2 regions of the Streptomyces sp. NPDC055506 genome follow, and region 2 is predicted to be linked to the other one. Evidence: riboswitches for the same ligand, from Rfam matches in the RefSeq annotation. Region 2 holds a riboswitch; the other holds the start of a gene.
The links. A riboswitch is a leader RNA that binds a small molecule or an ion and turns the genes downstream of it on or off. The one in region 2 is predicted to bind S-adenosylmethionine.
Positions count from the first base shown of each region.

Region 1: it holds a riboswitch for S-adenosylmethionine, as region 2 does, so the genes downstream of both, thrC (threonine synthase) here and ACWIF2_RS25270 (aminotransferase class V-fold PLP-dependent enzyme) in region 2, are expected to answer to the same signal.

Region 1 is NZ_JBSHKH010000002.1:149,460-154,948, reverse strand. Features, by position in the region: gene ACWIF2_RS01560 (alpha,alpha-trehalose-phosphate synthase (UDP-forming)) at 1-272, opposite strand, end outside; gene ACWIF2_RS01555 (glucosyl-3-phosphoglycerate synthase) at 346-1,290, opposite strand; SAM riboswitch class I at 1,446-1,602, shown strand; gene thrC (threonine synthase) at 1,621-2,907, shown strand; gene ACWIF2_RS01545 (MoaD/ThiS family protein) at 2,993-3,268, shown strand; gene ACWIF2_RS01540 (cold-shock protein) at 3,717-3,920, shown strand; gene groL (chaperonin GroEL) at 4,314-5,489, shown strand, end outside.
Region 2 is NZ_JBSHKH010000072.1:29,095-34,583, reverse strand. Features, by position in the region: gene qcrB (cytochrome bc1 complex cytochrome b subunit) at 1-857, shown strand, start outside; gene trpD (anthranilate phosphoribosyltransferase) at 984-2,048, shown strand; SAM riboswitch class IV at 2,123-2,239, shown strand; gene ACWIF2_RS25270 (aminotransferase class V-fold PLP-dependent enzyme) at 2,367-3,749, shown strand; gene ACWIF2_RS25265 (glycerate kinase) at 3,704-4,897, opposite strand; gene ACWIF2_RS25260 (SLC13 family permease) at 4,907-5,489, opposite strand, start outside.

The sequences.
Region 1 (5,489 bases), on a different contig from region 2:
CCGTTGTACGCGTCGGCGTGCACGTCGGCCGGGATGTCCAGCATTCGCACGCCGTCCTCGCCGACTCCTCGCCGGACCGCCTCGCGGTCGCCGTCGGACAGCGCCGAGCAGACCCACAGCGCGTCCGCGTCCGAGCCGATCGCGGAGAGCCCGGAGACCAGTCCGCCGCCGCCGCGCTTGGCGTTCAGCGAACCGTCCTCGCCCACCGTGTAGGAGACCGGGCCGCGGTTGGAGGCCACCAGCACCTGTGCAGCACCGTACGTTGAAGCCATAGCCCTCAACCTAGCCCGGCCCGGAAACGCTCAAACGTACGGACCTGCCCCACTCGGCCGAAAACAGCCCCGGTCAGGCGGCCTTCCGCGCCTGGTACTCGGCGATCTCCACCATCGGCGGACGCTCCTCGGTGTCCACGGAGTACGTTCGCGGCTCGAAGCCGTCCCCGCCCCGCTCGAACTGCGTCAGGGACGGCCGGATCAGATGCCCGCGGGCCAGTCGCAGCTGGGCCGTGCGGTAGATCGCGGCGGCCATCCGGCCCAGCGCCTGGCCGTCCTGGTGCCGGTGCTTGCGCACCCCGACATCGACCTGGGCGAGAGCGTCGAGCCCTGCCAGGTGCAGGGCGTCGACCAGCATGCCCAGCTCGACGCCGTACCCGACGGGGAACGGCAGCTGCTCCAGCAGCGAGCGGCGGGCCGCGTACTCGCCGCCGAGCGGCTGCACGAAGCCGGCCAGCTGCGGCCAGTGCATGTTCAGCAGCGGCCTGGCCATCAGCTCGGTGACCCGGCCGCCCTGCCCGGCGGCGGCGCCCAGCGGACGGTCGTACATGGCCTTCACCAGGTCCACGCCCGGTTCGGTGAGCAGCGGGCCCACGATCCCGGAGACGAAGTCGGACGAGAAGTCCCGCAGGTCCGCGTCGACGAAGCAGACGATGTCCCCGCGGGTGGCGAGCAGCGAGCGCCACAGCACCTCGCCCTTGCCGGGCACCGCGGGCAGCCGCGGGAGTATCCCGTCCCGGTGCACCACGGTCGCGCCCGCGGCCGCGGCCACCTCCGACGTACGGTCACTCGAGCCGGAGTCGACGACGACGAGCTCGTCGACGAGCGGCACCTGCCGCATCAGGTCGTGGCGGATCACGGCGGCGATGTCGCCGACCGTCTCCTCCTCGTTGAGCGCGGGCAGCACGACACTGACCGTCTGGCCCGTGCGCTGCTTGGCGGCCAGTATCTGGTGGAGGGGGCGATCGGTCGCGGACCAGGAACGGGTGCTCAGCCAGCGCTCGACTTCTTCCAGCACCTTGGCGGCTCCTCTGCGTACTCTCGGCGGGACGGACTGTGAGCCATCTCGCGGTTCGGACGACTATCTCAACTGTCCTGGTCGTCGGTTACAGTCTTGAACAACGCGGGTGACCATCGCATGTCCGGGGTCAACCCACGTCGACAACCGAATACAGCTCATCCAGAGGGGCAGAGGGACACGGCCCGTTGAAGCCCCGGCAACCCTCCAGTCGGTACTCGTAGGTCACTGTCGACCACAGGCGCGAGGCTCCCGGCTCGGGAAGGTGCCAAATCCGTCTCACGGCGAGATGCGTCGTGAGGAAGATGAGGAGAAAGGGCCTCGCCTCACATGGCTGCGCAGACTGTTGCAAGCACCACTGAATCCACCGTAGACCTCGGCCCCGCCGCCGCGCTGAGCTGCCGCGAGTGCGGTCACCGCGTCCCCCTCGGCCCGGTCTTCGCGTGCGAGGAGTGTTTCGGCCCGCTGGAGATCGCCTACGACTTCTCGGCCTACGAAACCGAAGAGCTCCGCAAGCGCATCGAAGCGGGCCCCGCGAACATCTGGCGCTACGCCCCGCTGCTGCCGGTCCCGGCCGACGTCGCGGACAAGCCGAACATCAACCCCGGCTGGACCAAGCTCGTCAAGGCCGACAACCTCGCCCGTGAGCTCGGCGTCGACGCCGGCAAGCTCTTCGTCAAGGACGACTCCGGCAACCCGACGCACTCCTTCAAGGACCGCGTCGTCGCCCAGGCCCTGGAGGCCGCCCGCGCCTTCGGCTTCACCACCCTGTCCTGCTCCTCCACCGGCAACCTCGCCGGTGCGGTGGGCGCCGCCGCGGCCCGCGCCGGCTTCCGCTCCTGCGTGTTCATCCCGCACGACCTGGAGCAGGGCAAGGTCGTCATGGCCGCGATCTACGGCGGCGAGCTCGTCGGCATCGAGGGCAACTACGACGACGTGAACCGCTTCTGCTCCGAGCTGATCGGCGACCCGGCCGGTGAGGGCTGGGGCTTCGTCAACGTCAACCTGCGGCCGTACTACGCGGAGGGCTCCAAGACCCTGGCGTACGAGATCTGCGAGCAGCTGGGCTGGGAGCTGCCGGACCAGCTGGTCGTCCCGATCGCCTCCGGCTCGCAGCTCACGAAGATCGACAAGGGTCTGCAGGAGCTGATCAAGCTCGGTCTGGTCGAGGACAAGCCGTACAAGATCTTCGGTGCGCAGGCGCTCGGCTGCTCGCCGGTGTCCACGGCGTACAAGGCCGGGCACGACGTCGTGCGTCCGCAGAAGCCGGACACCATCGCCAAGTCGCTGGCGATCGGGAACCCGGCGGACGGGCCGTACGTGCTGGACATCGCGCGTCGTACGGGCGGTGCGGTGGAGGACGTGAACGACGAGCAGGTCGTCGAGGCGATCAAGCTGCTTGCCCGGACCGAGGGGGTTTTCGCGGAGACCGCCGGTGGGGTGACGGTGGGGGTGGCGAAGAAGCTGCTGGAGAACGGGCTTCTCGACCCTGCCAAGACCACGGTTGTCCTCAACACGGGTGATGGGCTGAAGACGCTGGATGCGGTGGCGGGGACTGGGCTGACCGCGACCATCCGGCCCAACCTGGACTCGTTCCGGGATGCCGGTCTCGTCTGATCGTTGTTCGCTGCGGGCCGGTGGGGGCTGGTCGCGCAGTTCCCCGCGCCCCTAAGGGCGATACCCAACCGGAGGTTTTGAAGTCATGAGCGTCACCGTTCGCATCCCCACCATCCTGCGTACCTACACCGGCGGGCAGGCCGAGGTCGCCGCCGAGGGCGCGAATCTCGGTGAGGTCATCGCCGATCTGGAGAAGAACCACACCGGGATCGCCGCCCGGGTGCTGGACGACCAGGGCAAACTGCGCCGGTTCGTCAATGTGTACGTCAACGACGACGACGTGCGGTTCGAGCAGGGTCTCGAGACGGCGACGCCGGACGGTGCCGGTGTGTCGATCATTCCGGCCGTCGCCGGCGGCTGAACCGGTCGACCGGCTTGATTATTACCATCGGTAACGGCCGTCACTGAGCGTTCATCGAATTGCCCCCTCCGTGAGAGAAGCGGAGGGGGCAATTCTGTGTGGTTGAGCGCGGTACAGTTGGGGAAAGCGATCCCGATCCCCTGATCGGGCACCCTGAATTCCTGCCGCGAGCCCGACAAGATGTAGCCAAAGTGTGTGGGCCTTTCGTGGCTTTTGTTCCCTTTGCGTGGCCCGACTTGCCCTGAAGTCGGGCGAATTCTCCCCACATTCCGGATCCTGCGCGTCCGGAATTCTCGTCCGATTGACCTGTTGCAGACGGCAGTTGGACAGATACATTCAGCCGCGGTCGACGCGTTCCGGCGCACGCCCCCAATCCGTGGGGGGTGAGGTCTGACCCGGATCCGCGAAGTGCGGATCTGTGCAAGGGCCAGTAATAGGGGAGTTAGGCATGGCTCAGGGCACCGTCAAGTGGTTCAACGCGGAGAAGGGGTACGGCTTCATCGCGGTCGACGGTGGTGCGGATGTTTTCGTCCACTACAGCGCGATCCAGATGGACGGGTACCGCACCCTTGAAGAGGGCCAGCGGGTCGAGTTCGAGATCTCGCAGGGCCAGAAGGGCCCACAGGCCGACATGGTTCGCGTGGCTGCCTGAACGCGCGACCACGACAAACCGCAAGCGGCAGGTCTTCTCTGAAGGGCCCGTACCCCCCGGGGTGCGGGCCCTTCGGCCTGTTCGAAAGCCCTGCCGGGTGCCGTTCGCGGGTGGCTGAGCGGCCCGCCCGATCCCCGGGAGGCGCTTGCGCCCGCCCGTCACCCGACCGCCACCCCTCAATGAGCTCCCGCTTCGCGGGAGCGCCTTGCACTCAGCATGCCCGAGTGCTAATCATTGCGTTAGCACTCTGAAGGTGAGAGTGACAACGTAAGGACCGGGTCGGTGAGGCCCGCAGGCCGGGTGGGGAAGGAACCACAAGGCAAGCGAGCCGTCCGTCGCGGGCGCGGGCGCGGTCCGAAGTAATCACCCCCAGTCCTGGAGGGACCACTTCACATGGCCAAGATCATCGCGTTCGACGAGGAGGCGCGGCGCGGCCTCGAGCGCGGCATGAACCAGCTCGCGGACGCCGTGAAGGTGACGCTCGGCCCCAAGGGCCGCAACGTCGTCCTCGAGAAGAAGTGGGGCGCCCCCACGATCACCAACGATGGTGTCTCCATCGCCAAGGAGATCGAGCTCGAGGACCCGTACGAGAAGATCGGCGCCGAGCTGGTCAAGGAAGTCGCCAAGAAGACGGACGACGTCGCCGGTGACGGTACGACCACCGCGACCGTTCTCGCCCAGGCCCTGGTCAAGGAGGGCCTGCGCAACGTAGCCGCCGGCGCCAACCCGATGGCCCTGAAGCGCGGCATCGAGCGTGCCGTCGAGGCCGTCTCCGCCGCCCTGCTGGAGCAGGCGAAGGATGTCGAGACCAAGGAGCAGATCGCTTCCACGGCCTCCATCTCCGCCGCCGACACCCAGATCGGCGAGCTCATCGCCGAGGCGATGGACAAGGTCGGCAAGGAAGGCGTCATCACCGTCGAGGAGTCCCAGACCTTCGGTCTGGAGCTGGAGCTCACCGAGGGTATGCGCTTCGACAAGGGCTACATCTCGGCGTACTTCGCGACCGACATGGAGCGTATGGAGGCCGTCCTCGACGACCCGTACATCCTGATCGCGAACTCCAAGATCTCGAACGTCAAGGACCTGCTCCCGCTCCTGGAGAAGGTCATGCAGTCGGGCAAGCCGCTGCTGATCATCGCCGAGGACGTCGAGGGCGAGGCCCTGTCGACCCTGGTCGTCAACAAGATCCGCGGCACCTTCAAGTCGGTCGCCGTCAAGGCCCCGGGCTTCGGTGACCGCCGCAAGGCGATGCTGCAGGACATCGGCATCCTCACCGGCGGCGAGGTGATCTCCGAGGAGGTCGGCCTCAAGCTGGAGAACGCCACGCTCGACCTGCTGGGCAAGGCCCGCAAGGTGGTCATCACCAAGGACGAGACGACCATCGTCGACGGTGCCGGCTCGACCGACCAGGTCAACGGCCGCGTCAACCAGATCCGCGCCGAGATCGAGAACAGCGACTCGGACTACGACCGCGAGAAGCTGCAGGAGCGCCTGGCGAAGCTCGCCGGCGGTGTCGCGGTCATCAAGGCCGGTGCCGCCACCGAGGTGGAGCTCAAGGAGCGCAAGCAC
Region 2 (5,489 bases):
TGCTGCCGGTCTACATGGCCAAGGCCGGAGGCTTCTTCTTCCTGGTCTTCGGTGTCATCGCGGCCCTCGCCGGCATCGCGACGGTCAACCCGATCTGGGTCCTGGGCCCCTACCGTCCCGACCAGGTGTCGACCGGTGCCCAGCCCGACTGGTACATGGGCTTCGCAGAGGGTCTGATCCGCGCGATGCCGGGCTGGGAAATCAACTTCTGGGGCCACACGCTGGTCCTGGGCGTGTTCATCCCGCTGGTGCTCTTCGGTGTCTTCCTCGCGATCATCGCCCTCTACCCGTTCATCGAGTCGTGGGTCACCGGGGACAAGCGCGAGCACCACATCCTGGACCGGCCGCGCAACGCCCCGACCCGCACCGGTGTGGGCGTCGCCTGGGTCACCGGCTACATCATCATGCTGATCGGCGGTGGCAACGACATCGTCGCCACGCACTTCCATCTGTCGATCAACTCGGTCACCTGGTTCGTCCGGATCGGGTTCTTCCTCGGACCGGTCATCGCCTTCATCGTCACCAAGCGGATCTGCCTCGGCCTGCAGCGCCGGGACAAGGAGAAGGTGCTGCACGGCCGCGAGTCGGGCATCATCAAGCGCCTGCCGCACGGTGAGTTCATCGAGGTGCACGAGCCGCTCAGCCAGGAGCAGATGTACACGCTCACCGCGCACGAGCAGTACCAGCCGGCCGAGATCGGTCCCACGACCGACGAGAACGGTGTCGAGCGCAAGGTGAAGGGCTCCGAGAAGCTGCGCGCCAAGCTCAGCGAGTCCTACTACGGCGAGGGGGCCCAGATCCCGAAGCCCACCGCCGAGGAGTACCGGGAGATCACGAGCGGCCACGGCCACCACTGATCGCTGCTTCGCCACGCCACGACAGGGGCCCCGTCCGGTGTTCGGACGGGGCCCTTCGCGGTGCCCGGGGCTGGATAGGGTGGGACCACTGCTTTTACGTGACGTACGACGACCCAGGAGCGGCTTATGAGCGCTGTGACCCCCGCTGGAGGCGACACCGCGGCGGGCCGCTCCTGGCCCGCCCTGCTGAACGGCCTGCTGGACCGCCGGGACCTGACCGCCGACGACACCGCCTGGGCGATGGACCTGATCATGCGCGGTGAGGCGACGGACGCGCAGATCGCCGGGTTCGTCGTGGCGCTGCGCGCCAAGGGCGAGACCGTCGAGGAGATCGCCGGATTCGTCCGGGCGATGTACGAGCACGCGAACGTGATCGAGGTGCCGGGCCCGGCCGTCGACATCGTCGGCACGGGCGGCGACGGCGCGAAGACCGTCAACATCTCCACGATGTCGGCCATCGTCATCGCCGGCACCGGCGCGAAGGTCGTCAAGCACGGCAACCGCGCCGCGTCGTCGGCGTCCGGGGCGTCCGACGTCCTGGAGAAGCTCGGCGTCAACCTGGAGCTGCCCACGCACCGGGTGGCCGGGGTCGCCGAGGAGGCCGGGATCACCTTCTGCTTCGCGGCGAAGTTCCACCCCGCGATGCGGCATGCGGGAGCGGCCCGTGGCCAGTTGGGGGTCCGCACGATCTTCAACGTCCTCGGTCCGCTGACCAACCCCGCGAAGGTGCGGGCACAGGCCGTCGGGGTCGCGGACCCGCGCATGGCACCGATCGTCGCGGGCGTCTTCGCCGAGCGCGGCAACTCGTCCCTGGTCTTCCGCGGCGACGACGGCCTGGACGAACTGACCACCACGGCCACGTCCCGGGTGTGGATCGTCCGGGACGGCAAGGTGTCCGAGGAGCCCTTCGACCCGCGCGACGTGGGCCTCGAACTGGTCCCCGTGGAGGCCCTGCGCGGCGCGGACGCCTCCTACAACGCCGAGGTCGCCCGCCGTCTGCTGGAGGGCGAGACCGGGCCGGTCCGCGACGCGGTCGTGCTGAACTCGGCGGCGGCGCTGGTGGCGCTGGAGCCGACACAAGCGCCGCTGGCCGACCAGATCCGAGCCGGGATGGCGAAGGCGGCGGAGTCGATCGACTCGGGGGCGGCGAAGCGGACCCTGGAGCGCTGGGTGGCTGCGAGCAACAAGTAGTGCCTACCGTGCGGCGTCCCGCGATCCGGACTCGGGTTGCGGGGCGCCGATCTTTTCGCGTACGTTCCTGATCAGGTCATGAGTGACAGTCAAACGGCCCCGGCCGACTGTCCGGCAACCCTCCGTCCGTGGCGGGGTGCCCCGGGTGAAGACCAGGCCGCAGGCAGCGAGGTCTGTGGCAAGCGCGGACCCCTCGCGATACCAGGGGTCCTGGTCGTCGAGGAGTCTTCCGTGAGCAAGCGAATGCGATAGGGCCGCAGAGCCCCGCCTCCGCACACCCCTTTTCTCTCACCCCCTGTCTCTCACGGGAGTTCCGCCATGTCTGTCTCCACCGCTGCCGCCGACCAGTCCGTTTGTGCCTCGCTGCCCGTTCTCGGCCGGGATGTCACCGTGCCGCTCGTGACCGGGGGCGAGGTCACCTACGCCGCGCTCGACTACGCCGCCAGCGCCCCGGCGCTCCAGCGCGTCTGGGACGACGTCGCCGCCTACGCCCCGTACTACGGCAGCGTCCACCGCGGTGCCGGGTACCTGTCCCAGCTGTCGACCGATCTCTTCGAGAACGCCCGGCGGACCGTCGCGGAGTTCCTGGACTGCCGGGACGGTGACCAGGTGGTGTTCACCCGGTCCACCACCGACTCCCTGAACCTCCTCGCCGCCGCGCTCCCGGCCGACTGCCAGGTCTTCGTCTTCGAGACCGAGCACCACGCCTCCCTGCTGCCCTGGCGGAACGCCCGGGTCACCTACCTCGACGCCCCGAGCAGCCCGCGCCAGGCCGTCGAGACCCTGGAGCGCGCCCTGGCCGACCGGACTGTGTCGATCGAGGGGGGCTACGGTCCGGCCCTCGTCTGCGTCACCGGCGCCTCGAACGTCACCGGCGAGCTGTGGCCCGTACGGGAGCTCGCGGCGGCCGCGCACGCCCATGGCGCCCGGATCGTGCTGGACGCCGCCCAGCTGGCCCCGCACCACCCGGTGTCCGTCGCGGACCTCGACGTCGACTGGGTCGCCTTCTCCGGGCACAAGCTGTACGCGCCCTTCGGCTCCGGTGTCCTGGCCGGCCGGGCCGACTGGCTGCGTGCGGCGGACCCCTACCTCGCCGGTGGCGGTGCGTCGCGGAAGGTGGCGCGGCGTACGGACGGCGGCGTCGACGTGGAGTGGCACGAGAGCGCCGCCCGGCACGAGGCCGGCTCCCCGAACGTCATCGGCGCCTACTCCATCGCCTCCGCCTGCACGGCGCTCACGGAGGCCGGCTTCGACAACCTGGTCGCGCGCGAGCAGTACCTGATCGAGAAGGTGCGTACGGGCCTCGCCGAGGTGCCGGAGGTCCGGATCCTCTCCCTCTTCGGTGACGACGCCCCGCGCGTCGGCGTCATCTCCTTCGTCGTCGAGGGCTGGAACAGCTCCCACTTCGCCGCCGCCCTCTCCGCCGAGTACGGCATCGGGGTACGGGACGGGCTGTTCTGCGCCCACCCCCTGCTGCGGACCCTGCTGGGCAGCGACCCGCAGACCCAGGGCGAGTGCGGCGCACCGGAGGCGGCTCCCGGCGAGAAGTCCCTCAACGCCATCCGCGTGAGCTTCGGCGCGGGCACGCCCGACGAGCACGTCGAGCGGTTCGTCAGCGCCGTCAAGGAGCTGGTCCAGGACGGCGCGCGGTGGAACTACCGTACGGAGGACGGCCGTTGCGTCCCGGACACCTCCGCGTGAGCCGGTAGCCGGGCGCCCAGCAGGATCATCCGCAGGGCGCGTTCGGTCGCGTCCGTGAGGAGTTCGGAGGCCCGCACCAGGGCCTCCGCCAGGGCCATCGGCGCCGGCAGGATCCCGCTGAACGCGTCCACGCCGGGCACCTCGTGCGCGCCCTCGCCGAGCGTGCCCGCGAGGGCCAGGACCGGGCGGCCGTGGAGCTTGGCCCGGCGGGCCACCTCGGCCGGGACCTTTCCGCGCGGTGTCTGGTGGTCCAGGGCGCCCTCGGCGGTGATGACCAGGTCGGCGCGGGCCAGCCGGGCGTCCAGGTCGAGATGGTCGAGCAGCACGTCGAAGCGGGGGAGGAGCCGGGCGCCGAGGGCGGCGAGGCCGGCTCCCAGACCGCCGGAGGCCCCCGTTCCGGGACCGTGGCGGAGGTTCGTGTCCGGGACGGCGACATCGCGGGTGAGGACGAAGGCCCAGTTCTCCAGGCCGGCAGACAGCTCCTCGACCTGGGCCGGCGTCGCGCCCTTCTGCGGGCCGAAGACCCGGGCGACGCCCCGCTCGCCGCACAGCACGTTGTAGGGGTTGCAGGCCACCAGCAGCTCCACGTCCGCCAGCCGGGAGTCCAGGCCCCGTGGATCGATGCGGTGCAGACGCGTCAACGCGGCTCCTCCGTACGGCAGTTCCTGGTCCTCCTCGTCCAGGAGCCGGGCCCCGAGTGCCTGGAGCGCGCCCGCGCCGCCGTCCGAGGTGCCCGAGTCGCCGCAGCCGACGAGGATCCGCCTGACGCCCAGGTCGAGCGCGGAGCGGATCAGCTCGCCGACGCCGTAGGTGGTGGTGGCGCCCGGGTCGCGCAGGTCGCGCGGGACGAGGGAGAGGCCCGCGACCGCCGCCATCTCCACCACCGCCGTGTCCCCCGAGCCCAGCAGGGCGAAATGGGCGCCGATGGTCTCCCCGACGGGACCGGTGGCGGGCACGGTGACGAGCCGGCCGCCGGTCGCGGCGGCCAGGGCGAGCGCCGTGCCCTCGCCGCCGTCCACCAGCGGAACCAGGTCGATGTCGGCGTCGGGCAGGACACGGCGGACACCGGCGGCGATGGCGTCGGCCGCCGCCTCCGCGGACAGGGACTCCTTGAAGCCGCTGGGGGCTACGACGACACGGGTCAGCATGAGGACTCCTCAACGGGTGACGGACACGCCGAGCAGCGGCCACACCGCGACGGCGAAGAGCAGGACGAGCGCGGCGGTCAGCGGCGCCAGGAACGCGGACAGCCGCAGCAGGTCGCGCGGGGTGTAGGTCGGCGTGCCGGGGATCTGCGCGAAGAGCGTGACCGGCTTGGCCGAGGCGGGCAGGGTGTGGCAGAAGCCCGCGGCTGCGGTGGAGACGAGCGCGGCGGCGACCGGGTTGACCCCGACGCCGACGGCGGCGGCCACCACCAGCGGGACCAGGACCGACGAGCGGGCCGAGCGGGACTGCAGGACCAGGTGGGCCGCCGTACTGACGGCGATCACGATCGCCAGGAACACCACCGGAGCCTCGCTCGTCGGCAGCCCCGAGACCAGCCACTTCGCCGCTCCCGAGTCGGCGAGCGCGACGCCCATCGCCATCGTCGCCGCCATGAACAGCAGCAGCGACCAGGGGACGGTCTTCAGCGCGTCCTTCAGACGGACCGTGCCGAGGGCGGGGGAGGAGGCGATGACGGCGCCGATCAGCGCGACCAGCGCGGGCGGCACCCGGTGCAGCGGCTCACTGCACCACAGC